DNA from 2 places in the Mycobacterium sp. IS-2888 genome. Region 2 is predicted to be linked to the other one. Evidence: riboswitches for the same ligand, from Rfam matches in the RefSeq annotation. Region 2 holds a riboswitch; the other holds the start of a gene.
What was found. A riboswitch is a leader RNA that binds a small molecule or an ion and turns the genes downstream of it on or off. The one in region 2 is predicted to bind cobalamin.

Region 1: another riboswitch for cobalamin. It lies ahead of metE (5-methyltetrahydropteroyltriglutamate--homocysteine S-methyltransferase); the one in region 2 lies ahead of A5745_RS09010 ((2Fe-2S)-binding protein).

The regions. Positions count from the first base shown of each region.
Region 1 is NZ_MBET01000002.1:23,986-38,329, forward strand. Features, by position in the region: gene A5745_RS00155 (WS/DGAT domain-containing protein) at 1-1,065, shown strand, start outside; gene A5745_RS00160 (MarR family transcriptional regulator) at 1,067-1,681, opposite strand; gene A5745_RS00165 (pyruvate, phosphate dikinase) at 1,678-3,270, opposite strand; gene A5745_RS00170 (NADPH-dependent F420 reductase) at 3,317-3,982, opposite strand; gene A5745_RS00175 (DoxX family protein) at 4,000-4,509, shown strand; gene A5745_RS00180 (FAD-dependent oxidoreductase) at 4,514-5,896, opposite strand; gene A5745_RS00185 (diguanylate cyclase) at 6,033-7,277, opposite strand; gene prpD (2-methylcitrate dehydratase PrpD) at 7,218-8,708, shown strand; gene A5745_RS00195 (hypothetical protein) at 8,819-9,046, opposite strand; gene A5745_RS00200 (DUF3556 domain-containing protein) at 9,169-10,908, shown strand; gene metE (5-methyltetrahydropteroyltriglutamate--homocysteine S-methyltransferase) at 10,905-13,187, opposite strand; cobalamin riboswitch at 13,278-13,474, opposite strand; gene A5745_RS00210 (SDR family oxidoreductase) at 13,484-14,125, opposite strand.
Region 2 is NZ_MBET01000053.1:31,039-45,382, forward strand. Features, by position in the region: gene A5745_RS09000 (glycosyltransferase) at 1-1,027, shown strand, start outside; gene A5745_RS09005 (DUF3046 domain-containing protein) at 1,027-1,227, shown strand; gene A5745_RS09010 ((2Fe-2S)-binding protein) at 1,279-1,953, opposite strand; cobalamin riboswitch at 1,992-2,135, opposite strand; gene recA (recombinase RecA) at 2,301-3,353, shown strand; gene recX (recombination regulator RecX) at 3,307-3,840, shown strand; gene miaB (tRNA (N6-isopentenyl adenosine(37)-C2)-methylthiotransferase MiaB) at 3,885-5,381, shown strand; gene A5745_RS09030 (hypothetical protein) at 5,378-6,010, shown strand; gene A5745_RS09035 (DUF349 domain-containing protein) at 6,007-7,335, opposite strand; gene A5745_RS09040 (DMT family transporter) at 7,613-8,569, shown strand; gene A5745_RS09045 (hypothetical protein) at 8,609-9,310, shown strand; gene miaA (tRNA (adenosine(37)-N6)-dimethylallyltransferase MiaA) at 9,319-10,263, shown strand; gene dapF (diaminopimelate epimerase) at 10,268-11,152, shown strand; gene hflX (GTPase HflX) at 11,199-12,638, shown strand; gene A5745_RS09065 (acyl-CoA dehydrogenase family protein) at 12,728-13,888, shown strand; gene A5745_RS09070 (hypothetical protein) at 14,317-14,344, shown strand, end outside.

The DNA of each region.
Region 1 (14,344 bases), on a different contig from region 2:
CGAATGACCTACCCGCACTGGGTGCCCGCGGCCGTCGGGCCGGAGCGGGTGGTTTGTCACGACTTGGTCGATCAAAGTTGGCGCGGCTGCCTGGCTGCCGTCGTCGCGCTCGCACAAGACCAGCTCGACATCCGCCGGATGCCCTGGCGGATGCACGTCTTCACGCCGGTGCGCGGGATTCCCGGCGCCGCCGGCCCGGGCTGCGTCGCGGTGATGCAGGTCGCGCATGCGCTGGGCGACGGCGCCCGTGCCTCGGCGATGGCGGCATGGCTCTTCGGCCGGTCCGCGCCGGTGCCCGGGGTGACACGGCCGCGGGCGGGCTTTCTGCCGTGGCGGGCGGTCGAGGCGGCCCGCACCCATCAGCGGCTGGTCCGCGACACCCGCGCGGGACTCGTGGCGCCCGGGGTCGGCTCGCGGCCGCCGCTGCCCACCAATGAACGCCCTGAGGGCGTCCGCTCGGTGCGTACGTTGGTGCGGCACCGCTCGCAGGTGCCCGGGCCGACCGTCACGGTCGGGGTGCTGGCGGCGGTCTCCACGGCGCTGTCCGCGTTCCTGGGCGACGCCGCCGAGTCGCTGGGGGCCGAGGTGCCGATGGCTAAACCCGGTGTGCCGCATGCCCATAACCATTTCGCGAACGTCGTTGTCGGGCTGTATCCCGATCTTGACCCGAACGCGCGCATCGAGCGGATCGCGGCCGACCTGGCCAACGGCCGGCGTCGCATGGAGCACCCGGCCATGCGCTCGGCCGACCGGGCGTTCGCGGCGGTGCCCGCTGCACTGCTGCGCTGGGGCATCTCGCAATTCGATGCCGACGCCAGGCCGACGCAGGTAGCCGGCAACACGGTGGTGTCCAGCGTCAATCGCGGCCCCGCGGATCTGAGTTTCGGAGGTGCGCCGGTGGTGTTGACGGCCGGATACCCGGCGCTGTCGCCGGCGATGAGCCTGACGCACGGCGTGCACGGCATCGGCGATACCGTCGCGATCAGCGTGCATGCCGCGGAGTCGGCCTTTCGGCACGGCGCCGGCGTCGATGCCTACGTGCAACTGCTCGACGCGGCGCTGTGAGCTATTGCGCGTCGCCGGATTTTGCCGCTTGTTCGCGGGTCAGGCCGACGGCGCCGATCAGCTCCTCGTGCAGTTCGAACCACACGGTGTGGTAGGAGTCGATGAGCGGCCTGGTCAACCAGGCGCTCTCGCCGTCCTTGACTTTGCCCAGTGCCGCAAGCAGTTTCGACGAATAGGACGTCAGCCGCGGTAGCTGCCGGGCGGCCGCGTCGATGATCGGAACCACCCGGGCGTGCACCTCGTCCAGGCGGGCCAGCACCGCGGCGTCGTATTCGGCGTCGTCGTGGGTGTTGGGCTCGCCGCCCGGACCGCCTTTCAGTTGCCAGTCGGTGACCACCGCCTTGAAATCGGCGTTCACGGAACGAAAGTCGTCGTAGGCGGCGGCCATTGCGGCCGAGTCGATGCCCGTTCGCTCCTCGGCGAGCAGATGCTCCAGCCGGGCGCGGCCGCTGGAACTGAGCTTCAGCGTCGCGCCGTCGACCAACAAGCCCGACGCGGTCAGCCGTTCGACGGTGGTGGTGACGCCGTCGAGCTCTTCGCCCAGCGTCTTCGCCAAGTCAGGGGGAGCCACCCGGCCCTTCAGCCGGACCGCTTGCAGCACGGCCAATTCCGTCACTGGCCCGCCAACTTCAACGCGGTCAGCATGACGATCAGCGGGGTCGCCGACACCACGTCGCTGTGCCCGGCGTCCAGGGCCGCGCGCACCGCGGCCTCGGAGGTGTCGTTCAGCCTCGGGTGGTCGCCGGTGGTGTGGGCGCGCAGCGGGGCGATCGCTCGTGCGATGTCGGCCAGTTCGCGCAGCTCGGGCGTATCGTCCTCCGACCACGCGGAAAGTGTCAGATTGCCTTCGCGCACTTCGCCTTCGTTGCCGTCGACGGTGATCTGCCTGCCGGCCAGCTCCGCCGCGACTCCGCGGCCGCAACCCACCACGGCCACCCGGCCCAGTTCGCGGCTCACCACCGCGGCGTGACTGGCCGCCCCGCCCACCTCGGTGACGATGCCTTGTGCGGCCAGCATGCCCCGGACATCTTCGGGCCTGGTGTGATCGCGCACCAGGATGACCGGCTCACCCCGGTCGGCGGCGTCCAGTGCCGCGTCGACGTCGGTGTACGCCTGGCCCGATACCACGCCGGGACAGGCGGGTAGGCCGGTCGCCAGAAGCGGTGCGGCCAACCGTGTTTCGGGCTGCAGCGACGGACGCAGCAGGGCGGCGACGTGCGCCGGCGTCACCCGTCGCAGCGCCTCGGTGTCGTCGATGAGCCCCTCGCGCCGCAGTTGCAGCGCCAGCCGCACCGCCGCTTGCGCGGAGCGCTCGGCCGCCCGTGTCTGCAGCAGCCACAACTTGCCTTCTTCGACGGTGAACTCGATCTCTTGTACGTCGGATCCGAGCCGCTCCAGGCTGCGGGCGGCGTCCATCAGCTCGTCGTAGACGTCCGGTTGCTCGGCGCGCAATGCGGTGATCGGTTCGACGTCGACGAGCCCGGATACCACGTCGTCGCCCTGGCCGCCGGGCAGCCATTCACCGAACGGTTCGTCGGCGCCGGTGATCGGATTGCGCGAAAACACTGCCCCCGCACCGGAATTGGGTCCCTGATTCCCGAACACCATGGCCTGCACCACCACGGCGGTCGTTGCCCGGTCGTCCAGGCCGTAGTGGGCGCGATAGGCGACCGCGCGCGGTGAATTCCACGAGGCGAACACGGCTTCGATGCCCGCGCGCAACTGCGCATGCGCGTCGGCGGGTAAGGGTCCTGAGGTATCGCCCACAGTGCGTTGGTACGTGGCCGTGAACCGCCGTCGGGTGTCGCGGGCGAACTCGGGCGTCGCCTGCGCGGCGAGTGCGTGCTCCACGGCGTCGTTCATACCCAGGTTCAGGATCGTGTCCATCATGCCGGGCATGGAGTGTGTGCCTGCCGAGCGCACACTCACCAGCAGCGGACGCGGGCCCCGCCCGAAGGTGCGTGAGGTCTCGGCCTCCAGCCGGCTGATCCCGTCCAGCACCTCGTCCCAGATGGCATCCATCGTCGCCGCCGGGTGGGCGTGATACTTCAGGCCCACTGCGGTGGTGATGCAGAACGCGGGCGGCACCGGCAAATTCTGCCGGCGCATCACGTCGATGCCGTGGCCCTTGTTGCCCAGCAGCTCGCGCGGGAGATTCGCGTCGCCGTCGAGCAACACGACCGCCACGGTGCACCCCCTCGTCAGCGGCCCGCCCCCGGTGGGACCTTCCCAGCAGGCCTCGACGAGTATGTCAGGAGCCTCCGCGCAGCAGTCCGAAGCCGAAGTTCGTGCCGAACCCGCGACGCAGCGCCAGGTGGATCCAGAGCAGCCCGTAGGGCTCGAGCAGCCGTGCCAGCGTCAGGTCGCCGACGTCGATGGTCTCGAAGCCGAGCTCGGCGACCAGCCCGGCGGTCACAGACCGGGCCTCGTCGTCGTCGCCGCAGACGAACATCACCGGTTGGCCCGGTAGTTGCGGTGCGTCCATCATCGGGAAACCGATCTGGTTCATCGCCTTGCAGACCCGGGCGCCGGGCGCCCACTTCGCGACCTCTTCCCCGCCCGAGGTGGAGTGCCCGACTTCTAATGCCGTGACGTCGGGGGTCAGCGGGTTGGTGCAATCGATGAGGACTTTGCCGGTGAGGTCGCCGCAGCCCTGCACCGCCGACTGCGTCGTCTGCCACGGCGTGCACAGCACGACGACTTCGGCGGCGGCCGCGGCGGATTCGTTCGTCTCGACGCCGCCGAGCGCGGCGTATTTCGGGTCGCTGGGGTTGCGGACACCGAATGTGACCTGGTGGCCGCGATTGCGCCAGGCGGTGCCCAACGTGGTGCCGACATTGCCGGCGCCGATGATCGCGATCTTGATGCCGGACTCCTTTCCGTCCAGGAACGCTACTCGCGAACGCGACTGACCCATGATCTAGGTTTGCAGCTATGAATGTGTATGACGTCGGGTTACTGATCCTGCGGCTGGTGCTGGGACTGACACTCGCCGCGCATGGCTTCAACAAGTTCTTCGGCGGCGGCCGGATACCGGGCACCGCGCGATGGTTCGAGAGCATCGGCATGAAGCCCGGTAAGTTCCACGCCACCGTGGCCGCCACCACGGAAGTCTCCGCCGGACTCGGGCTGGCCGCCGGGCTGCTTACCCCGATCCCGGCCGCGGGCTTCGTGTCGCTGATGCTGGTCGCGGCGTGGACTGTGCATCGCCCCAACGGCTTCTTCATCGTCAAGGAGGGCTGGGAGTACAACCTGGTGCTGGCGGTCAGCGCCGTGGTGGTGGCGACGCTGGGCGCCGGGCGGCTCAGCCTGGATTGGCTGATCTTCGGGAAGAACTGGCTCGACGGCTGGCCAGGCCTGGTGCTGTCGGTAGCGCTCGGCCTCGGCGGGGCCATCGGCCAGTTGCTGATCTTCTACCGGCCGCCTGCAAAGCAAGCCGGGTAAGTCGTCACGCCGGCGTTGGCGAGGCGACCGCCTCGGTATCGAGTGCCATCACCTCGGCCGCCGCGCGTTCGCCGGAGCGGATCGCGCCGTCGATCCAGCCGCACATGATCGCGGAGCTCTCCGTCCCGGCCCAGTGGACGCGGCCGCATGGCTCGCGCAGGGTGTATCCGAACTCGGTGAGCACGCCCGGCGGGGCGTGGCCGATCATCCCGCCGCCGGAGTAGCGCTCGGTGGTCCAGTTCTGCTCGTGGAATTCCAGCGGCGCTTTGGCCTTGCTGCCGAAGCGATCCACGAGTTCGCCGATGACGATCGCTTTTCGTTCGGCCTCGTCGAGTTTTGTCAGCCGGCGCGCCGCGGGGCCTTCGGTGATGACGCACATGATCCCGGGGTTACCGGTGTCCGTGCACGCATCGATGGTCAGTGAGGCCGGGGTTCCCGGTGCGGCCGACTGGCCGGACAGCCCATCAGCGCGCCAGAACGGCTCGTCGTAGATCGCCGAGATCTTGATGACCGCGCCGCTGGGCATCCGCTGATGCAGCAGCGCCCGATCCACCGGCAGCATCGGCTCGTAGACGATCGAGCTGGCGACCGCCAACGGTATCGCCACGATGGCCCGCCCAGCCCGCACCGTCAAACCGTCCGCGGTCACGGTCACGCCGTCGTCGTCTTGGGTGATCTGCCGGACCGGCTGCGAAAGGTGCAGTGCGTCGCCCAGTGCGGCCACCATCGGGCGGTGCAGGGCGCCCATCCCACCCACGGGCCGGGCTTCCTGGGCGCCGCCCTTGACTGAAATGACGAACGTCGCACCCCCGCCGGAGGACCCCATCTGCGTCAGCGCCCACAGCAGCGACGTCTCCGACCCCGCCGAGGTGTAGGTGCCGGCCAGCACCATGTCCAGCATCTCGCGGGCTTGCTTGGACATGGTGTTGTTCGCGATCCATTCACCAACGGTGATGCGGTCCCACTCGGCGGCGTGCTTTGCCTCCCACGGCGCTTCGAGCGGGATCGATTTGCACATCTTGTCGAACGAGAGCAAACCGATGCCAAGGTTGGTGACGGCCCAGGGGCTCATGGTCCACGGGATGGTGCCGCCATAGCGGTGCTTCTTGCCGCCGACGATCATCATCGATTCACCGTCGAGGTGTTGTTTGTATTCCGGCACACCGAATTCGCTCATCATCGCGTAGATCCGGTCCTGGCCAGGCCCGATCCAGGCGCCGCCGCGGTCGATCCACACGCCGTCGTCACGAGTGACGGTGAACGTGCGACCGCCGACCCGGTCGCGCGCCTCCAGCAGGGCCACCGAGCGGCCCGCCTGCTTCAGCCGGAACGCGGCCGTCAAACCGGCGAAACCCGCTCCGACCACGCAATAATCGACATCGGCCACGACTGGCTCCTCACCTAGCCCCGCCCCAGCAGCAAACTACACCGATAGCGGCGCGCGACGTGGCGTGTTTACCCGGATTTCTCGGGTTGCTCGATGGTTTGACTTGCGGACCGGTTGCGGGCCGGGCCGCGGCCGTTCACAGGTGATGGGCCCGATTGCCACCGCATCGTTTGGCCGTGTACATCGCGCTGTCGGCGACGTCGATGAGTTTTTCAATGAGTCCGAGTGCGTCGAATGTGCCCATCGGGGGTAGTTCGGCGGTCGCCGTACCGATGCTGGCCGTCAGTCCCAGGGGAAGCGCGGCGATGGCGGCACGCAATCGCGCCGAGATTGGCTCGGCGTCCGGCGACGGGCTAGTGGCGGCGATGAGGAACTCTTCCCCGCCCGCGCGGCAAACCATTGCCGTCGGCGACACTTGCTGCCGCAGCACGCCGGCGACGGCGATCAGCGCGCGGTCACCCGCGGCGTGACCGAAGGTGTCATTAATCCGTTTGAACGCGTCGAGGTCGATCATGACCATGGTCAGATGGGTCGTGTCAGCGTGTGGATTGGTCAGTCTGCGGGTTAGCGCGGCGATGAACCCTCTACGGTTGAACAGGCCGGTCAGCGCGTCTTCGTCGGCGCGTACTGCGTATGTCCCCATTGCCCGCGACATCCCGCGCATCGCCAGGGGGACCGACAAGTTGAGCATTGAGATCACCCAAAACGCTGCGATTCCCGTTCCGATGTCGCTCTCGCGAGCCAGGTGCACGGCAGCCACGACAGAGACTGTGACCGCCAAGCCGACGTTGAACACCAGAAGTCTATTGCTGTGAAACAGCGCGACATATCCGCTATTAATCGCGAGAGCGCTGCAGCCCACTGCCGCCAGGGCGGCGGTTGGCTGGGTCAGGCTCCACCCGGCAATGCATGTCGCGGCGACAACCCCGAAGATTTCCGATTGGATCCGGGTCGGCCAGCGCGTCAACCAGAAGACACTTACCGCAACGACGAACCCTGCCGCGGTCGCATTGATGAGCACGACCCCGGCGGTGCGGTGATGCGTGCTGAGCAGTGAGGTCACCGGGACAAGCGCCGATATCAGGGAGATGACGGCCAGGGTCCACTGCGTCGCGCGAAGCAGCCCGCGGTCGCGCAAGATATCCGTGATCCAGTCGAACTGATCAGCCCGAGCCAGCCACGACGCGAATCGGGACACGCTTCGCACCTCCCTTCGGAGATAGCTCAGCATCAAACTCCGGTCGGGGGAGCAATTGTGACAAATCGGCAAACGTCCAGTTCGAATATTGACCCGCAACCGGCTTTGCATAGGGTGCGGCTCATGTTGGTGCATACCGTTCGGACGCGGCGTAGCTCCGATGACTTTCCGCGCGCCGAACATCTGGCCGCCAAGATCGCCGAGGTCGCCGCCGATCCGGTTGCCGTCGAGCCGGATACCGCGGAGATGGTGGCGAATCGGATCATCGACAACGCCGCCGTCAGCGCCGCGGCCGTGCTGCGCCGTCCGGTCGCCGTGGCCCGCATGCAGGCGCTGGCGCATCCCGCGCGGCCGGGGGCTGCGGTCTTCGGCGTCGGGGGCGGTTATTCGGCCGAATGGGCGGCGTGGGCCAACGGCGTCGCCGTGCGCGAGCTCGACTTCCACGACACGTTTCTGGCCGCGGAATACTCTCATCCCGGCGACAACATCCCGCCACTCGTCGCGGTGGCGCAGCAGCTCGGCGTGCCCGGTGCCGACCTGATGCGCGGCGTGGCGACCGCATACGAAATCCAGATCGGCCTGTCGCGCGGAATCTGCTTGCACGAGCACAAGATTGACCATGTCGCGCATCTCGGACCCTCGGTGGCCGCCGGTCTGGGAACCATGCTTCGGCTGGACACCGAGACCATTTACCACGCGATCGGACAAGCGCTGCACCTGACAACGAGCACCCGCCAATCCCGCAAGGGCCTGATCTCCAGCTGGAAGGCGTTCGCGCCGGCGCACGCCGGAAAGATCGCCATCGAGGCGGTCGACCGGGCGATGCGCGGCGAGCGCTCACCGGCGCCGATTTGGGAGGGCGAGGACGGCGTGATCGCCTGGCTGCTGGGTGGACCCGAGCGCGAGTATCACGTGCCGCTGCCCGCTCCCGGCGAGCCGAAGCGGGCCATCCTGGACAGCTACACCAAGGAGCATTCGGCGGAGTACCAGAGTCAGGCGCCGATCGACATGGCACGGCGGCTGCGCCAGCGCCTAGGCGATCTCGACGAGGTCGCCTCGATCGTGCTGCACACCAGCCACCACACCCACGTGGTGATCGGGACGGGATCTGGGGATCCGCAAAAGTTCGATCCCGACGCGTCACGGGAAACGCTCGACCACTCGCTGCCCTATATCTTTGCCGTCGCACTGCAGGACGGCGCCTGGCATCACGAACGCTCCTACGCGCCGGAGCGTGCCCACCGGCGCGACACCGTCGAGCTGTGGCGCAAGATCTCCACCGTCGAAGACCCCGAATGGACCCGCCGGTACCACTCGACGGATCCGGCCTTCGGCGCCCGGGCGGAGGTGACCCTCAAGAGCGGCGAGGTGATCTGTGACGAGCTGGCCGTCGCCGACGCACATCCATTGGGGGCGCGGCCTTTTCGGCGCCCGCAGTATGTGCAGAAGTTCTCCGACCTCGCCGACGGCATCGTCGACCCCGCCGAGCAGCGCCGGTTTCTGTCCGCGGTGGAATCGCTGGCCGAGCTCGAGGCCGTGGATGCGCTGAACGTGGTGATCGACCCGCGGGTACTGCAGACGGCGCCGGTCATCCCGCCGGGGATCTTCGGCTGAGTTCGATTGTGCTGCCTTGGCTTTGAGTGTGAATCGTGGGTGAATCCGCCCGGCGTGTCGCCGCCGTGGGCTCACACTCGAAGCCGTTTGCGCACACTCGAGCGGTCGGGCTAAGGCGTGGAGGGTCCGCCGTACTGCCACACCAGCGTGTGGTCGCCGGTCATCGTCGGGTTGCACCACATCATCCGGGCATTGACGTCTTTGGTGGTTGCGTGCAATACCGTGCACGTATCTCCGGGTGCCGGTGGGTCGGCGCGAGCGGTACCGCCCGCCGCGGCGAATGCGACCGGTGCCACGGCAGCGATCAGCGCCGCGATGCCGTATCGAAATTTGCTCATGATGGATGTCTCCCCAGGACATGCCGACCCGACCTCACCGTATCCGGCGAAAGAGCCGCAGGCAAAGGATTCTTGCCCCTACCCAAGCCATGCGCCTAGAACGCGTTCTAATCTGTCAAACCATGGGATTTCTCAAGCCTGATCTGCCGCAGATCGACATGGCCGAGTGGAGCAAGGGCACCCGCAGCGAGAAGATCCGCCCGATGGCCAAGCACTGGGCCGAGGTGGGCTTCGGCACACCCGTCGCGCTGCACCTGTTCTACGTCGTCAAAATCCTTCTCTACATCCTTTTCGCGTGGTTGTTTGCCTCGGCCACCAACGGAATCGGCGGGTTCACCAACGTCGCGTCGTGGTGGTCGGAACCGATCGTGTTCGAGAAGGTCGTGCTCTACACGATGCTCTTCGAGGTGATCGGGCTGGGCTGCGGCTTCGGTCCGCTGAACAACCGGTTCTTCCCACCCCTGGGCTCGATCCTGTACTGGATGCGGTTCGGCACCATCCGGTTGCCACCGTGGCCCGATCGCGTGCCGGGGACCAGCGGCACCAAGCGCACCCCGTTCGATGTCGCGCTGTACGCGCTGCTGTTGCTGGTGACGCTGCGGGCGCTCTTCTCGGACGGTACCGGGCCGGTGCCCGAGCTCGGCACGACGATCGGGCTGCTCCCGACGTGGGAAATCGTGACGATCCTGCTCCTCGTCGGCGTGCTGGGGCTACGCGACAAGGTGATCTTTCTCGCCGCCCGCGGCGAGGTGTACGTGACCTTGACGGTGACGTTCTTATTCGGGGGCGTCGACATGATCGTCGCCGCGAAGCTGGTGTTTCTGGTGATCTGGATGGGCGCGGCGACGTCGAAGCTCAACAAGCACTTCCCGTTCGTGATCTCCACGATGATGTCCAACAACCCGCTGATGCGGCCCCGATGGCTGAAACGGCGCTTCTTCGAGAAGTTCCCGGACGACCTGCGGCCCGGGCTGCTGTCGCGGCTGCTCGCTCACCTGAGCACCGCCATCGAGATGTTGGTCCCGCTGCCGCTGTTCTTCTGCCACGGCGGCTGGCCGACCACGATCGCGGCCATCGTCATGGTGTGCTTCCACCTGGGAATCCTGGTGTCCATCCCCATGGGGGTGCCGCTGGAGTGGAACGTCTTCATGATCTTCGGGGTGTTGTCGTTGTTCGTCGCGCATGCCCGCTTGGGCTTGGGCGATCTGAAACACCCTGTGCCGGTGGCGATCCTGTTCGTCGTCATCGCGGGAATCGTCGCGCTGGGCAACATGTTCCCGCGCAAGATCTCGTTCCTGCCGGGCATGCGCTATTACGCCGGAAACTGGGACACCACGCTGTGGTGCATCAAGCCTTCGGCCAACGACAAGATCAGCCGGGGCATCGTGGCGATCGCCAGCATGCCGCAGGCGCAGCTGGAGCGGTTCTACGGCAGCCCGGAAGCCGCGCAGATCCCGATCTACATGGGCTATGCGTTCCGCGGATTCAACACGCATGGCCGCGCGCTGTTCACGTTGGCGCACCGCGCGATGGCCGGCCAGAACGAGGACGACTATGTCATCACCGATGGCGAGCGCATCTGCAGCACCGCCATCGGCTGGAACTTCGGCGACGGCCACATGCACAACGAACAACTGATCACCGCGATGCAGGAGCGCTGTCACTTCGAGCCGGGCGAGGTGCGCGTGGTCCTGCTCGACGCGCAGCCGATCCACAAGCAGACCCAGGAATATCGCCTAGTCGACGCCGCCACAGGCGAATTCGAGCGCGGCATCGTCCGGGTCGCCGACATGGTGACCCGGCAACCGTGGGCCGACGACGTCCCGGTCCAGGTGCTGTCCGGGACTGCCGCGTCAACCTAGGCCGACGCCCGGACTTCCCGCGCGGCGGCGACCATGTTCCGCAGCGACGCGGTGACCTCGTCGACGTTGCGGGTCTTCAGCCCGCAGTCGGGATTGACCCAAAGCCGTTGCGCCGGAACGGCGCGCAGCGCCGCACGCAACGACTCGGCCATTTCGCGTTCGCTCGGCACCCGCGGCGAGTGGATGTCATAGACGCCCGGACCTACGCTGTTGGCGAAGCCGGCGGCGTTCAGGTCGTCCAGTACCTCCATGTGTGAGCGCGCCGCCTCGATGGACGTGACGTCGGCGTCGAGGTCGGCGATGGCGCCGATGACGTCGCCGAACTCCGAGTAGCACAGGTGCGTGTGGATCTGCGTCGAGTCGGCTACCCCAGACGTGGCCAACCGGAAAGCGCCTACGGCCCAACGCAAGTACTCGTCCTGCTCGGCGCGACGCAACGGCAGTAGCTCGCGCAACGCCGGCTCGTCGACCTGGATGACCGCGATACCGGCGTCCTGCAGATCCACGGTCTCGTCCCGAATGGCCAGGGCCACTTGGTTGGCGGTATCGGCCAGCGGCTGGTCGTCGCGGACGAACGACCACGCCAGGATTGTGACAGGTCCCGTCAACATCCCCTTCACCGGCTTGTCGGTCAGCGACTGCGCATAGGTGATCCACTCGACCGTCATCGGATGGGTGCGCACCACGTCGCCGTAAAGGATCGGCGGGCGCACGCAGCGGCTGCCGTAGGACTGCACCCAGCCGTTCTGGGTGGCGAAGAAGCCCTCGAGCTGCTCGGCGAAGTACTGCACCATGTCGTTGCGCTCCGGCTCACCGTGCACCAGCACGTCCAGGCCGAGTTGCTCCTGCAGCGCGATGACGTCGGCGATCTCCTTGCGCATCTTGCCGACGTACTCGGCCTCGTCGATCTCACCGGCCCGAAAGGCCGCGCGTGCCTTGCGGATTGCCGACGTCTGCGGGTACGAGCCGATCGTCGTGGTCGGCAGCGGGGGCAGCTGTAGCCGCGCCTCCTGGCTCGCGCGGCGGGCGGCCGCGTCACCGCGATGGGTGCCCGACGCGACGATCGAGTCGATCCGGGCCCGGACTTGTCCGTTGTGCAGCCGCGGGTCGCCGCGACGGGAGGCCACGGCGGCGTTGGACGCCGCGATCTCGTCGGCGACGGTGTCGCGTCCGTCGTGCAGCGCCCGCGCCAGCGTCACCACCTCGGCGACCTTCTCCCGCCCGAAGGCCAGCCAGCCGCGCAGGGCGTCGTCGAGCTCGGTTTCCGGCTCCAGCGAGTACGGCACGTGCATCGTCGAGCACGACGTCGATACCGCGACGTTGGCCGCCGAGCCGAGCAGGGTCGCCAGTTTGCCCAGCGCCGCCTCCAGGTCGGTGCGCCAGACATTGCGTCCGTCGACGATGCCCGCCACCAGGGTCTTGCCGACCAATTCCGGGATGCCGGCCGCGGCCGTCTCGGTGCCGGCGACCAGGTCGACGCCGATCGCCTCAATGGGTGTGCGGGCAAGCCCCGCCAGGGACGCGCCCGGGTCGCCGAAGTAGGTCGCGACGTGGATCGCGGGGCGGTTGCTCGCCGAGCCCAGCGCGTTGTAGACGGCCTCGGCCAGCGCGGGCGCGTCGGGGGAGATGTCGGTTACCAGCGCCGGCTCGTCGAACTGCACCCACTGCGCGCCGTTGTCGGCGAGCAGCGACAGCAGCTCGGAGTAGATCGGGACCAGCTCCTGCAGTCGCCCGATCGGTGCATCCCCGCCGTTGACGCCCTTGCTCAACAGCAGGAAGGTCACCGGTCCGATGACGACCGGACGCGCCGGAATACCTTGTCCGAGCGCCTCTTTCAGCTCGGAAAGGACCTTGTCCGGGTTCAGCGCGAACCGGGTTGCGGGCTCGATCTCGGGAACCAGGTAGTGGTAGTTGGTGTCGAACCACTTGGTCATCTCCAGCGGCGCGACCTCGTCATTGCCGCGCGCGGCGGCGAAGTATCGGTCGAGCTCGTCGGGCACATTCGCGGCCCTGGCCGGTAGGGCGCCGAGCATGACGGCCGTGTCGAGCATCTGGTCGTAGTACGAGAAGGTGTTCACCGGCACCGAATCCAGGCCTGCGGCCGCCAGGCTTGCCCACATGTCGTGGCGCAATGTGGCGGCGACGGACTCCAATTCCGATCGGCTGGTGCGTCCGGCCCAGTAGCCTTCGGTCGCGCGCTTGAGTTCGCGTTTCGGGCCGATGCGCGGCGAGCCGGTAACCGTGGCGGTGAATGGTTGACTACTTACGAAGTGAGTCACGATGTCGTCCTTCATTCGACGGTTTGGCACACCAACCGCAACGGCCACGGCCAAACGCCCATTCCACGAGGCGATGAGCCCGCCGGACGCGGCGCGCCCGGCACAGTCGGCAGGTTTTCGGACTCGCAGGCGCCCATTGTCGTAGTTGCTCCTACTGGCCGTCGCTTTCCGGTCTCTTTGAAATCAGTGCGTTGCGACGGCGGTCGTTCCTGCATACCGCTGCGGGACTGTCCCGGACTTTCACCGGGTTCCCTCTCGCGACGCGTGTCTAACATGCCTCGCTCGATGCCGGCGCGTCAGTCGGCCAGCGCCTCCGCGATGGGCACTTCGCCATTGTTGAATCCGATGGTGCGGCGGATGGTGGAGTCGTCTGCCAGCGTGGCCGCGACGACAAGCGCGACGTCGGCTCGCGACACCTCACCATTGCCCTTGCCGATCGCGATCCGGCCGGTGGCGGGTTCGAGGGTGAGCCGGCCCGGTCCCAGCACCGTCCAGTCCAGCGCGCTGGAGCGCAGATGGGCATCGGCGGCGGCCTTGGCCTCGGCGTACGGAAAGAACGGATTATCTTGCGATACACCATGATCCGAACCGGCACCGAAGTACGACACCATCACGAACCGCGGCACGCCCGCCTGCCCGGCCGCATCGATAACCCGGATCGCGGCGTCGCGGTCGACGGCATAGGTGCGCGCCGGATTGCCACCACCGGCTCCGGCGGAGAAGACGACCGCGTCGTGCCCGCTCAGCAGTTCGGCGAGCGCGGGGGTATCCAGCTGCTCGATATCGGCCACCACCGGCTGGGCGCCGGTGGCCGCGACGTCGTCGGAGTGCTCGGGATTGCGGAAGACCGAGGTCACCTCGTCGCCGCGCTCGGAGAGGATGTGGGCCAGCTGCAGCGCGACCTTGCCGTGGCCGCCGATGATGACGATGCGTGCCATGCCCCGACGGTACTGCCGTGTCGTGGGTCAGGGTGAGAAAGCTGGTCCGCGATGTTGGGATCGGTAGCAACGCAGGCGGTGCAAATTTTGAGTCAGCAAAAATGCGGTAACACCCCCTGCCGCCCGCCGGGGAGGCCGCGCTGAACAAGGAGAAACGCGACATGAACAGCACCCGCAGCCTACGACGAGGAATCACAGGGCTAGCGACGGCGACGTTGC
Region 2 (14,344 bases):
GATCGACGCGGTCGCGCTGGACGGGCTCGCGGCCACCGACGACGACGTCGACGCCGGGGCCCGAATCCATGGGCGCGCGGCGCGGATGGCCGAGCTCAACCTGCCCGCCCTGCGCGAGCTGGCGCCCGACCTGGTGGTCTCCGATGTCATCACGGCGGGCGGCGGCATGGCCGCCGAGCTGTTGGGCATTCCGTGGATCGAGCTCAACCCGCATCCGCTGTACCTGCCGTCCAAGGGATTGCCACCGATAGGCAGCGGGCTGGCGCCCGGCACCGGCATCCGCGGCCGGCTGCGCGACGCCACGATGCGCGCGTTGACCGCGCGCTCCTGGCGGACCGGGGTCAAGCAGCGTGCCGCGGTCCGGCTGCAGATCGGGCTGCCCGCCGTCGATCCCGGGCCGCTGCGACGGCTCATCGCCACGCTGCCCGCGCTCGAGGTGCCCCGTCCGGACTGGCCGGACGAGGCCGTGGTGGTCGGCCCCTTGCACTTCGAGCCTACTGACCGGGTGCTCGAGATCCCACCGGGTCCCGGGCCGGTGGTGGTGGTCGCGCCCTCGACCGCGGCGACCGGGACCGCCGGGTTGGCCGACGTCGCGCTGCGACGCCTGACGCCGGGCGACACGCTGCCGGCGGGATCGCGGTTGGTGGTGTCGCGGCTGGACGGACCGGATCTGGCCGTGCCGCGCTGGGCGGTGGTGGGGCTGGGGCGCCAGGCCGAGCTGTTGACGCATGCCGACGTGGTGATCTGCGGTGGCGGCCACGGGATGGTGACCAAGACGCTGCTCGCCGGGGTGCCCCTGGTGGTGGTTCCCGGCGGGGGAGACCAGTGGGAGATGGCCAATCGGGTGGTTCGTCAGGGCAGCGCGCGGCTGGTCCGGCCGCTGACCGCCGACGCGCTGGTGGCCGCGACGAACGAGGTGCTGTCCACGCCCCGCTACCGCGAGGCCGCCCGCGAAGCCGCCGCCGGCATCGACGGGGTCGCCGACCCGGTGCGGGTGTGCCACGAAGCGCTGGCTCTCGCGGGGTGATGCGGGTGCGGCTGACGGAATTCAACGAGCGGGTGGTGCTGCGCTTCGGCGCGGCGTACGGCGCGTCGGTGCTGGTGGATCACGTGCTGACCGGGTTCGACGGCCGCACCGCGGCCCAGGCAATCGAGGATGGCGTCGAGCCGCGCGACGTCTGGCGGGCGCTGTGCGTCGACTTCGACGTGCCCCGCGACCAGTGGTGAGCCGCGCTTAGGGGTGAAGCCCCGCGCTTAGGGGTGAGCGACTACGCACGTTCATCTGTTGCTACGGCGTATCCGGCGAAACACGCAATCGGAGCACACGGACTTCCCGGGGACGCGATAGAAGAGGCAGCAGCTGCGACGCCTGAAACCCAGGTGCGTGCTGGTGATCACACCGCATCCGGCCAACATGCCGGTGCCCAGCAGTGATTCGGTGATCTCCAGGATGGGGCCGCGCAGATCGGGCCGGGCCGAGAGCAGGGCTCGCGACGCTCCCATGAGTGCGGACGCGATGTTGCCCGCGAGCAGGGCGGGGGCCAGTTTGACCCGCAGGCTGGCGGCGAACGGCTTCATGTGTTGTTTCACGACGATGCGGTACAGCAAACCCGCGGAGGGCGAGTCGACGGCTTGTCCGACGGGCTCGGGCATTCGAAGTTGCGCCGCGTCGTCGGCGCGCTGCAGGCCTTTGAGATCCGGAACGACCCCGTGCCCCAGCGCGCACGCCAGCACCGGTGACCACAGGCGGGTGGCGTGGCCGAGATGAACCTGCGAGGCGGCGATCCGCAGGTCCGACGTGCGATAGCGCCGGGCGGTGGCGTCGATCAGATCACTGAAACCGTCGGCGTAGGACTGCCCGACCGGATGCCATCCCGCTGCGTCGCCCCCGACAGTGAAGGTGAAAAACATTTTGTAAGAAGATATTTCGGCCAGCTCGGCAGAAATGTCCATGCGCGACCAAACCTCTCCGGGGAAATCCGCCCCAGTTGTCATGAGGAAGCGCTGACGGTGAGTATCTGGCTCTCGGGTCAGGACGTGTCCGTCCCCGATCACAGTGGCGGGACCGCACCGGATTCACACCGGTTTCCTCGGCTTTAGCAGGCTGCTTTGGCCCCGTCAGCGCCTTTCGGTAGCAAATGTTGCCATACGCCGTTACCGCGCCCGGCGTGTCCTCTTGAATCGAACACGTGTTCGGCTACTGTGGTGAGCGTTCGGAGACTTGTCGGACCCCGCGCCTAGGGTCACGGCCAACCGACCGATACCGGTCACCGAACACACCGACGATAGGAAGAGGCACCATGACGCAAGCCCCCGACCGCGAGAAGGCTCTCGACCTGGCGATGGCCCAGATCGAAAAGAGCTACGGCAAAGGCTCGGTGATGCGTCTCGGCGACGAGACGCGTCAGCCGATCTCGATCATCCCGACCGGATCCATCGCACTGGACGTGGCCCTGGGCATCGGCGGCCTGCCGCGCGGCAGGGTCGTGGAGATCTACGGTCCGGAGTCCTCGGGTAAGACCACCGTCGCGCTGCACGCGGTGGCCAACGCCCAGGCCGCCGGCGGCGTCGCGGCGTTCATCGACGCCGAGCACGCCCTGGACCCCGACTACGCCAAGAAGCTCGGCGTCGACACCGATTCGCTGCTGGTCAGCCAGCCCGACACCGGTGAGCAGGCGCTGGAGATCGCCGACATGCTGATCCGCTCCGGCGCGCTGGACATCCTGGTCATCGACTCGGTCGCGGCCCTGGTGCCGCGCGCGGAACTCGAAGGCGAGATGGGGGACAGCCACGTCGGGCTGCAGGCCCGGCTGATGAGCCAGGCGCTGCGGAAAATGACTGGCGCGCTGAACAATTCGGGAACCACGGCGATCTTCATCAACCAGCTCCGCGAGAAGATCGGGGTGATGTTCGGCAGTCCTGAAACCACCACGGGTGGAAAGGCTTTGAAGTTCTACGCATCGGTGCGCATGGACGTGCGCCGGATCGAGACGCTCAAGGACGGCACCAATGCGGTCGGTAACCGCACCCGGGTCAAGGTCGTCAAGAACAAGGTGGCGCCGCCGTTCAAGCAGGCCGAATTCGACATCCTCTATGGCCGGGGGATCAGCCGGGAGGGCTCGCTGATCGACATGGGCGTGGATCAGGGCTTCATCCGCAAGTCCGGTTCCTGGTTCACCTACGAGGGCGAGCAGCTCGGCCAGGGCAAGGAGAATGTTCGCACTTTCCTTATGGAGAACGCCGACATCGCCAACGAGATCGAGAAGAAGATCAAGGAAAAGCTTGGCATTGGCGCGGTCGTGACCGATGACCCCTCAGCCGATGGTGTCCTGCCCGCCCCCGTCGACTTCTGAGCCCTCTCGCGAGGAGCAGGCGCGGGCGTTGTGCCTGCGCCTGCTCACCGCGAGATCGCGCACCCGGGCCGAGCTGTCCGGTCAGCTGGCTAGACGCGGATACCCCGACGACGTCAGCACCCGAGTGCTGGATCGACTGGCGTCCGTGGGCCTGATCGACGACGCCGAGTTCGCCCAACAGTGGGTGGCGTCCCGGCGGGCAAGGGCCGGCAAGAGCCGGCGCGCCCTGGCCGCCGAGCTGCACACCAAGGGCGTCGACAACGACGCGATCACCGCGGCGTTGGCCGGGATCGACGCCGGCGCCGAGCGCGACCGGGCGGAGCAATTGGTGCGGGCCAAGCTGCGGCGCGAGACGCTGGCCGGCGACGACACAAAGGTGAGCCGCAGGCTGGTCGGGATGCTGGCGCGGCGTGGCTACGGCCAGAACCTGGCCTGCGAGGTCGTCCTCGCCGAGCTGGCCGCCGAACGGGAGCGCCGGCGGGTGTAGCTGCGGATTAATCCGGTGGGAGCCGGTCGCCGTACCATGGCCCCGTGACTTCGACGGTGGCCCGTGACGTTTCGGGGGCGCGTACTTATCAGGTGCGCACCTACGGCTGCCAGATGAACGTGCACGATTCCGAACGGCTGGCCGGGCTGCTCGAGGCGGCCGGCTATCGGCGGGCCGCCGAAGGGACCGACGCCGACGTCGTGGTCTTCAACACCTGCGCCGTGCGCGAGAACGCCGACAACAAGCTCTACGGCAACCTCAGCCATCTGGCTCCGCGCAAGCGCGGCAATCCCGATATGCAGATCGCGGTCGGTGGCTGCCTGGCCCAAAAGGATCGAGACGCGGTGCTGCGCAAGGCGCCGTGGGTCGACGTCGTCTTCGGCACCCACAACATCGGATCGCTGCCCACGTTGCTCGACCGCGCCCGGCACAACAAGGTCGCCCAGGTGGAGATCGCCGAGGCGCTGCAGCAATTTCCGTCGTCACTGCCCAGCGCCCGCGAATCCGCCTATGCCGCTTGGGTTTCCATCTCCGTCGGGTGCAACAACAGCTGCACCTTCTGCATCGTCCCGTCGCTGCGCGGCAAGGAGGTCGACCGCAGTCCGGACGACATTCTGGCCGAGGTGAGGTCGCTGGTGGCCGACGGCGTGCTCGAAGTGACGCTGCTCGGCCAGAACGTCAACGCCTATGGGGTGTCCTTCGCCGACCCCGAGCTGCCGCGGAATCGCGGCGCCTTCGCCGAGCTGCTGCGCGCCTGCGGAGAAATCGACGGGCTGGAACGCGTCCGGTTCACCTCCCCGCATCCGGCCGAATTCACCGACGACGTCATCGAGGCGATGGCGCAGACGCCGAACGTGTGCCCCGCCCTGCACATGCCGCTGCAGTCCGGATCCGACCGGGTGCTGCGCGCGATGCGGCGCTCGTACCGGGCCGATCGTTATCTCGGCATCATCGACCGCGTTCGGGCGGCGATGCCGCACGCGGCCATCACGACCGACCTGATCGTCGGATTTCCGGGTGAGACCGAAGAGGATTTCGCGGCCACACTCGACGTGGTGCGGCAGGCCCGGTTCGCGGCCGCGTTCACCTTCCAATACTCCAAACGGCCCGGCACCCCGGCCGCCGAACTCGACGGCCAGATCCCGAAACCTGTTGTGCAGGAACGCTACGAGCGGCTGGTCGAGCTGCAGGAGCAGATCTCGCTGGAGGGCAACCGCGCGCTGATCGGGCAGACCGTCGAGTTGCTCGCGGCCACCGGCGAAGGGCGCAAGGACAGCCGGACGTCGCGCATGACCGGACGCGCCCGCGACGGCCGCCTGGTGCACTTTTCCGCCGACACGGCGGTGCGGCCCGGCGACATCGTCACCACGGCGATCACCGGGGCCGCGCCGCACCACCTCGTCGCGGACGCCGGGGTGCTGACCCACCGCCGCACGCGGGCCGGTGACTCCGCAGGACAACGGCCGCGCGGCGTCGGTCTCGGCATGCCCGCTGTGGGGCCGTCCGGCGCAACCGCCCAACCGCTTGGATGCGCCCTATGAACGAACAGAAAAAAGAACACGCCGACATCGACGCCCTGCGTGCCGAAATCGAGGCCGCGGAACGCCGCGTCGCGCGTGAGATCGAGCCCGGCCCAAGGGCATTCGTCGTCGCCATCCTGGTATTCGTGCTGCTGGGCTCGTTCATCCTGCCGCACACCGGCGCCGTGCGGGGATGGGATGTCCTGTTTTCCAGCCACGGCGCCAGTGCGGCCGCGCTGGGCCTGCCGTTGCGGGTGTTCGCCTGGCTGGCGCTGGTCTTCGGCGTCGGATTCTCGACGCTGGCATTGCTGACCCGGCGCTGGGCGCTGGCGTGGATCGCGCTGGCGGGCACGGCGATCGCCAGCGGCGCCGGCCTGCTGGCGGTGTGGTCGCGCCAGACCGTGGCCGCCGGTCATCCCGGCCCGGGTGTGGGCCTGATCGTGGCATGGATCACGGTGATTCTGTTGACGTTTCACTGGGCCCGGGTGGTGTGGGCCCGCACCATCGTGCAACTCGCGGCCGAAGAGCAACGGCGCCGGATCGCGGCGCAGCAGCAGTCGAAGACGCTGCTGGACAGCCTCGACACGAACGACGCCCCCGACACTGCCCCCAACGATGCCGGCGACAAACGCGAGGATCCCGAGGGCTAGGTCCGCCGCGTCAGCGCCTCGGCCGCCGCTTCGGCCCACTGCCGCCACTGCGCCGCGTTGGCTTTGGCCTCCTCGGCTTCCTTGGTGCGGCCGGCCGCCTCGGCCTTGCGCGCCTGCTGTTCGTATTGCTCGGCACGGGTCGCGAACTGCTCGGCGCGGGCCTGCGCCTGGGGATCGGACCAATCCGATTCACCGGCGTCGCGCACCTTTTTCTCGACCGCCCGCAGCCGCCGCTCCAACTCGGCGGAGCGCTCCCGGGGGACTCGGCCGATCGCGTCCCATTTCTCCGCGATCGATCGCAGCGCCGCCCGGGCCGCGTCGTGATTGCTCGTGTCGAGCTTCTCCGCCTCGGCCAGCAGCGCCTCCTTGGCGACGGCATTGGCCCGTAATTCCGAATCCTTTTCCGCCGCAGCGGCATTGCGCGCGGTGAAAAACGTGTCCTGGGCGGCCTTGAAGCGACGCCACAGGGCGTCGTCGACGTCCCTGCTGGCCCGGCCCGCCGCCTTCCACTCGGAGAGCAGCTTGCGGAACTCCGCGCTCGTCGCGGTCCAGTCCGTCGAATCGGACAGCTCCTCGGCCCGTTCGCAGAGCCGCTCCTTGGACTCCCGAACCCCCGATCGCTCGCGGTCCAGCTCGGCGAAGTGGGCGCCCCGGCGCCGGTTGAAGGCTTCGCGGGCCGCGGAATAGCGCTTCCACAGCGCGTCGTCGACCTTGCGGTCCAGGCCGCTGATCGTCTTCCACTCGTCGAGAATCGCCCGCAGGCGGTCGCCGGCGATCTTCCAGTGGGTCGAGTTAGCGGCCAGGTCCTCGGCCTCGGCCGCCAGCGCCTCCTTGCGGGCGGTCTGGGCGGCGCGATGCTCCTCGCGGCGGGACTTGTCGGCGGCCGCCGCCGCCCCGGCGTGCTCGAGCAGCGTCGACAGCCGGCCCGCGAGCGCGTCGATGTCGCCCAGCACGCACGCGGTCGGCAGCGTCTCGGCCAGTTCGGATGCGTGGGCTTTGATCTTGCGGGCATCGCCGGTGCCCGACGCCAGCCGCTCCTCCATCAGCGTGATCTCGGTGGCGAGGTCATCGAAGCGCCGGCCGAAGTGGGCGAAAGCGGCCTCGCGGTCGCCGGCCTGCCAGGAGCCGACGACGCGTTCGCCCGCCGCGCTGATCAGCCAGACGGTGCCGTCGTCGTCGACGCGTCCGAACTGGTGCGGATCGCTCGACGGGGGCACGGCGACCGGGTGGATCGCGGGCCGCGAAGTTGGGCGCGGACCGGGCCGTGGTCCCGGACGCGGCGACGGCTTTGGTGAATCGCTGATACGGGGCTCGTCAGCGGTCATCGCTCGTCACCTGCCCTTTGCCACCTTCGCGCGGTTGGTGTTCCGCGCGCCTGCCGCGCGTAGCGGCACCGATACTCCCTAAGCGCTTCCCAGAGTATTCAAGCAGCTTGGCGGACCGTGCGCGGCCACCTTGGCCCCTCTAAAGTGATGGCTGGCGCTGGGATGTTGTCGAGATGATGCCGCTGTCGAACTACAGTCGAACTACTGTGGTGCGTGAACCCGTCTAGAACTGCACGTGTACGGAAAGCTTTGGGGGAGCGCTGGTGAGGGGGTTCCCATGTCCAAAGTGGACGTCGCGGCACTGATTGCCTTGTGCGCGGCACTGGCCTCCGCGATCGGCGACGTCATCCGGCAGCGATCCGCACACGAAATCACCGACAAACACGTCGGGCACCTCGAGCTGTTCCGTATGTCGTTGCGCGACAAGCGGTGGTGGTTGGGCGGCCTGGCGGCGATCGTCAACTACAGCCTGCAGGCCGGGGCCCTGGCGTGGGGATCGGTGGTCTTGGTGACCTCGCTGCAGGTGACCGCGCTGCTGTTTGCCCTGCCGATCTATTCGCGGCTGACCGGGCACCGGGTCACCCGCTGGGAGTGGATCTGGGCGATCGTGCTGGCAGGCTCTTTGGCGGTGGTCATCATCGTGGGCGACCCGACGGTCGGCCAGCAGCGGGGGGCGCTGTCCCAGTGGATCATCGTGGCTCTGGTGATGGGTCCCATCCTGGTGTTGTGTTTGCTCGGGGCGCGCATCTGGTCAGGTCGCCCGGTCGCGGCCGTGCTGCTGGCGCTGGTGGCGGGTTCGTCATTGGCGTTGTTCGCGGTGCTGACCAAGGGCCTCGTCGAACTGCTCGAAGAAGGCCTGGGCGCCGCCCTGACTTCGCCCGAGTTCTTTCCGTGGCTGGTGCTGATGTTGGCCGGGATGATTTTCCAGCAGTCGGCCTTCCGTGCTGGGGCGTTGACCGCGTCGCTGCCGACGATGACCGTGGCCAAGCCGCTGGTGGGCGGGATACTCGGGGTGTTTCTTCTCGGCGAGACATTCGACGCCCACGGGCCCCAGGCGTTCGTGCTGGTCGCGGCCGTGGCTATGGTCATTGTCGCGACGGTGGCGCTGGCCCGCGGGGAGGCCGCGTCGATCGCGGCGGAGACGGGGCGCGACCTCAAACGCACTCCGGCGGCGCAGGACGAACCCCCGCAGAGCGATGCGGCCCCTTCGGAGGAAAGCCGGACGATCACCTGACGCGTCCCGCGTCGTCGATCCGTCCGTTAGTTTGGTGGCGTGCTGAGCGCCATCGCGATCATTCCCTCGGCGCCGGTGCTTGTCCCGCAGCTCGCCGGAACGGCCGCCGCCGAGATGGCCGACGTGGTCGCGGCGGCCCTTGCCGCGGCCGCCCTGCTGCCGCCGCGCTGGATCGTCGTCGGGACGGGCCGAGCGGACGACATCCTCGGTCCCGACGGCGTGGGTACCTTCGCGGGCTTCGGCGCCGACGTGCCAGTCCGGCTGTCGCCCCTAACCGCAGCCGAGCCACCAGCCGAGCCGCCCGCCGAGATGCCCCTGTGCGCGCTGCTCGCGGGCTGGGTCCGCGGGCAGGTCCGCCCCGAGGTCAGCGCGCGGGTCCACGTCTACCGCGACGACCATGACGCCGACGCCGCGCTGACGCGTGGCCGACAACTGCGCGCCGCGATCGACCGGGCGCCCGACCCGGTGGGCGTGTTGGTCGTCGCCGACGGCGCCAACACCCTGACACCGAGCGCGCCCGGCGGTTATGACCCCGGCAACGCCGACGCCCAGCTGGCCCTCGACGACGCGCTGGCAAACGGCGACGCCGCCGCATTGACCCGGGTGCCGCCCGAGATCCAGGGCCGGGTCGCCTTCCAGGTGCTCGCCGGGCTGGCCGAACCCGGGCCGCGATCGGCCAAGGAGCTCTACCGGGGAGCGCCCTACGGGGTGGGCTACTTCGTCGGCGCCTGGCAGCCGTGAGCCAAGCCGTGCGACCGCTCGCGATCGTCGGCCCCACCGGTACCGGCAAGTCGCAGCTGGCGCTCGACTTCGCAGAACGGGTCGAGCGCCTCGGCATCCAGGCGGAGATCGTCAACGCCGACGCGATGCAGCTCTATCGCGGCATGGATATCGGAACCGCCAAGCTGCCCGTCGAGGCCCGCCGCGGCATCCCGCACCACCAGCTCGATGTGCTCGACGTCACCGAGACCGCGACCGTCGCCCGCTACCAGCGGGCCGCCGCCGCCGACATCGACGCGATCGCCGCCCGGGGCGCGCTGCCGGTGGTGGTCGGCGGCTCGATGCTCTACATCCAGTCGCTGCTAGACGACTGGTCGTTCCCCGCGACCGATCCCGCGGTGCGTGCGCGCTGGGAGCGGCGGCTCGCGGAGGAGGGGGTAGGGCCGCTGCACGCCGAGCTGGCCCGGCGCGACCCGGCGGCGGCCGCCGCGATCCTGCCCACCGACGGCCGACGCACGGTACGGGCGCTCGAGGTGGTGGAGCTCACCGGGCGGCCGTTCGCCGCGTCCGCGCCGCGCATCGGCACTCCACGCTGGGGCACCGTCATCGTCGGATTGGACTGCGATACAACGCTTCTCGACGAGAGATTGGCCCGCCGCACCGATACGATGTTCGAGCAAGGCCTGGTCGACGAGGTACGCGCGCTGCTGAAACGGGGCCTGCGCGACGGGGTCACCGCCTCGCGTGCGCTGGGCTACGCCCAGGTGCTCGCCGCGCTGGACGCCGGCGGCGGGCCGGAGCACCTGCGCGACGCGCGCGAGCAGACGTACGTCGGCACCCGACGGTACGTGCGGCGGCAGCGCTCCTGGTTCCGCCGCGATCACCGGGTGCACTGGCTCGAGTCTGAAAAAGGGGAAGCCGACCGCACCCGGCTCGTCGACGAAGCGGTGCAGGCATGGCGGCACGTATCCTGAGCTGGTGATCTTCGCTAAGGGGCACGGCACGCAAAACGATTTCGTGCTGCTGCCCGACGTCGGCGCCGAATTGGCGCTCACCCCGCCGTTGGTGGCCGCGTTGTGCGACCGGCGCCGCGGATTGGGCGCCGACGGGGTGCTGCGGATCACCACCGCCGACGCGGCGGTGGCCGCCGGGGTGCTCGAGCGCCGGCCCGACGGTGTTGGGTCGAACGACTGGTACATGGACTACCGCAACGCCGACGGATCGATCGCTCAGATGTGCGGCAACGGGGTACGGGTCTTCGCGCACTACCTGCGGGTCGGCGGCTTGGAGTCGCGCGACGAGTTCGTCGTCGGCTCGCTGGCCGGCGCGCGTCCGGTCACCCTGCATCACGCCGACGCGACCGAGGCCGACGTCACCGTCGACATGGGTAAGGCCAACCGGCTGGGCAGCGGCGGGGACGCGTTTGCGGCGGTCGTCGGCGGCAAGCGATTCACCGGGCTGGCGGTCGACGTGGGCAACCCGCACCTGGCGTGCGTGGATCCGCGGCTGAGTCCCGGCGAGCTCGCCGCGCTGGACGTGGCCGCCCCGGTGCAGTTCGACCGCGCGCAATTCCCCGACGGCGTCAACATCGAAATCCTCACCCCGGCGGCCGGCGGGGTGACACACATGCGGGTCCACGAGCGCGGGGTGGGCGAAACCCGATCCTGCGGCACGGGGACCGTCGCCGCCGCGGTCGCCGCGCTGGCCGATGCCGGTGCGGACACCGGGACGCTGACCGTACGGGTGCCGGGCGGCGATGTCACGGTCACCATCACCGACGCCACCAGCTACCTGCGCGGGCCGTCGGTGCTGGTGGCCCGCGGCGAGATCAGCGAGGAATGGTGGCGCGCACAGCAGCGTTAAATCGGGTGCGCGCAACCGATTTAGCGTGCACTATTGCTAATTGCCTATGACTCATCCCGAAACTCCCTTCCACGATCAGCCGGATCTAGAACCCAGCGCGGGCGAGCTTGCCCTCGAAGACCGATCGGCGCTGCGCCGCGTCGCCGGGCTATCGACCGAGCTGGCCGACATTTCCGAGGTCGAGTACCGCCAGCTCCGGCTGGAGCGCGTGGTGCTGGTCGGCGTGTGGACGCAGGGGAGCGCCGCCGACAACCAGGCGAGCCTGGCCGAGCTGGCCGCCCTGGCCGAGACCGCTGGCTCGCTGGTGCTCGAAGGCCTGATCCAGCGCCGCGACAAACCCGACCCGTCCACGTACATCGGCTCGGGCAAGGCGCAGGAATTGCGCGAGGTCGTCCTGGCGACCGGCGCGGACACTGTCATCTGCGACGGTGAACTATCACCGGCGCAGCTGACCGCGCTGGAGAAGGCCGTCAAGGTCAAGGTCATCGACCGCACCGCGCTGATCCTCGACATCTTCGCCCAGCACGCCACCAGCCGGGAAGGCAAGGCGCAGGTGTCGCTGGCCCAGATGGAGTACATGCTCCCGCGGCTGCGCGGCTGGGGCGAGTCGATGTCTCGGCAGGCCGGTGGTCGCGCCGGCGGCAGCGGCGGCGGCGTGGGCCTGCGCGGTCCCGGTGAGACCAAGATCGAGACGGACCGGCGCCGCATCCGCGAGCGGATGTCCAAGCTGCGCCGCGAGATCAAGGCGATGAAGCAGGCTCGCGACACCCAGCGCAGCCGCCGGCTCGGCAGCGACATCCCGTCGATCGCCATAGTCGGATACACCAACGCGGGCAAGTCCAGCCTGCTCAACGCGCTGACTGGGGCCGGCGTGCTGGTGGAGGATGCGTTGTTCGCGACGCTGGAGCCCACCACCCGGCGCGCGGAGTTCGACCCCGGAACGAAATGGGCTCGGCCGTTCGTGCTGACCGACACGGTCGGGTTCGTGCGGCACCTGCCCACCCAGCTGGTCGAGGCGTTCCGCTCCACGCTCGAGGAGGTCGTCGACGCCGACCTGCTGTTGCACGTTGTCGACGGCTCCGACGTCAACCCGTTTGCCCAGATCAATGCGGTGCGGCAGGTGGTTTCGGAAGTCTTTGCCGACTACGACGGCGCCGCGCCGCCGGAGCTGCTGGTGGTGAACAAGGTGGACGCCGCTAGCGATCTGATGCTGGCCAAGCTTCGCCACGGTTTGCCCGGGGCGCTGTTCGTGTCCGCGCGCACCGGCGACGGCATCGACGCCCTGCGCCGCCGGATCGCCGAACTCGCGGCTCCCACCGACACCGCCGTCGACGTCGTGATCCCCTACGACCGTGGCGACCTGGTGGCCCGCGTGCACGCCGACGGTCGGGTGCAGCAGGCCGAGCACAACTCGCAGGGCACTCGCCTGGTGGCCCGCGTTCCGGTCGCGCTGGCCGCGAGCCTGCGCGAGTTCTCGGCGAAATAAGCCTCGGCCGCGCACGGCCGCCCAGCCGCCGACCAACCGTCTGGTTGGTATATCTTGGGCGGCAGAGTCCCCGTCGCCGGAGGTCAGTTATGAGCGGTGCCGTCAAGTACCAGCGCACTCTTTTCGAGCCCGAGCACGATTTGTTCCGCGAGTCCTACCGCGCCTTCCTCGATCGCCACGTCGCGCCGTATCACGACGAATGGGAGAAGGCGAAGATCGTCGACCGCGAAGTGTGGCTCGAGGCGGGCAAACAGGGCTTTCTCGGCATGGCCGTGCCCGAGGAGTACGGCGGCGGCGGCAACCCCGACTTCCGGTACAACACGATCGTCACCGAGGAGACCACCGCCGGGCGCTACAGCGGCATCGGATTCGGCCTGCAAAACGACGTGGTGGCGCCCTACCTGCTGCGCCTGGCCACCGAGGAGCAGAAGCAGCGCTGGCTGCCTAAGTTCTGCAGCGGGGAGTTGATCACGGCGATCGCGATGACCGAGCCGGGCACCGGCAGCGACCTACAGGGCATCAAGACCCGGGCCGTCAAGCACGGCGATCACTACGTGCTCAACGGCTCAAAGACGTTCATCACCAACGGGATCAACTCGGATCTGGTGATCGTGGTGGCGCAGACGGATCCCGACATGGGCGCGCAGGGCTTTTCGCTGCTCGTCGTCGAGCGCGGCATGAAGGGCTTCGAACGCGGCCGCCACCTGGACAAGATCGGGTTGGACGCGCAGGACACCGCGGAGTTGTCGTTCACCGACGTCCACGTTCCGGCGGAAAACCTTCTCGGCGAGGAGGGCAAGGGGTTCATCTACCTCATGCAGAACCTGCCGCAGGAGCGGATCTCGATCGCGATCATGGCGGCCGCCGCGATGGAAACGGTACTGAACCACACCGTGCAATACACCAAGGAGCGCAAGGCTTTTGGCAAACCGATCGGCAGCTTCCAGAACAGTCGCTTCGTGCTCGCCGAGCTGGCGACCGAGGCCACAGTGGTGCGCGTCATGGTCGACGAGTTCATCCGGCTGCATCTCGAGGAGAAGCTGACGGCCGAGCAGGCCGCGATGGCCAAGTGGTACTCGACCGAGAAGCAGGTGCACCTGATCGACCGTTGCCTGCAGCTGCACGGCGGATACGGCTACATGCGCGAATACCCGGTCGCGCGTGCCTATCTCGATGCGCGGGTTCAGACGATCTACGGTGGCACGACCGAGATCATGAAGGAGATCATCGGCCGCGGCCTGGGTGTCTAGCCCGGGAGGCGGCCCCCTCGACGTATCGTGCGGGACGCAATCGCGTTGGCGGCCAACGAAATGTGACCGCCCGGCAAATTGATCTATTTCGCGTATCGCTGTTTTGGCCGGGTAGATTCCGGACCAATTGACGGCCTCGCGTACCGTCGGCACATGCGTTTGGATGCCGGCCGGTCGCGACATGGGTGCCGTCGTGCATCATTTCGACATCGGAGCGGTATCCGTTTTTGCAAAATTCGTGATTCGGCTTCGCATTTTCTGCTCGCTGGAGCAAAGTTATGCGAGCCCGGCGATAATGCGTACCCCCGCGGGTTAGTCACTCGCGGTGGGGGTATCACCCGCTCGCAGGGTCTGCAGGATGCGGGCATGGCCACAAACCGGGGCCTATCCGTCGGCTGGGAGGCTTGGTGAACGGGCAGGGAGGTCGATTGCGCAGGCTATTCGGGCGCGCGCTGA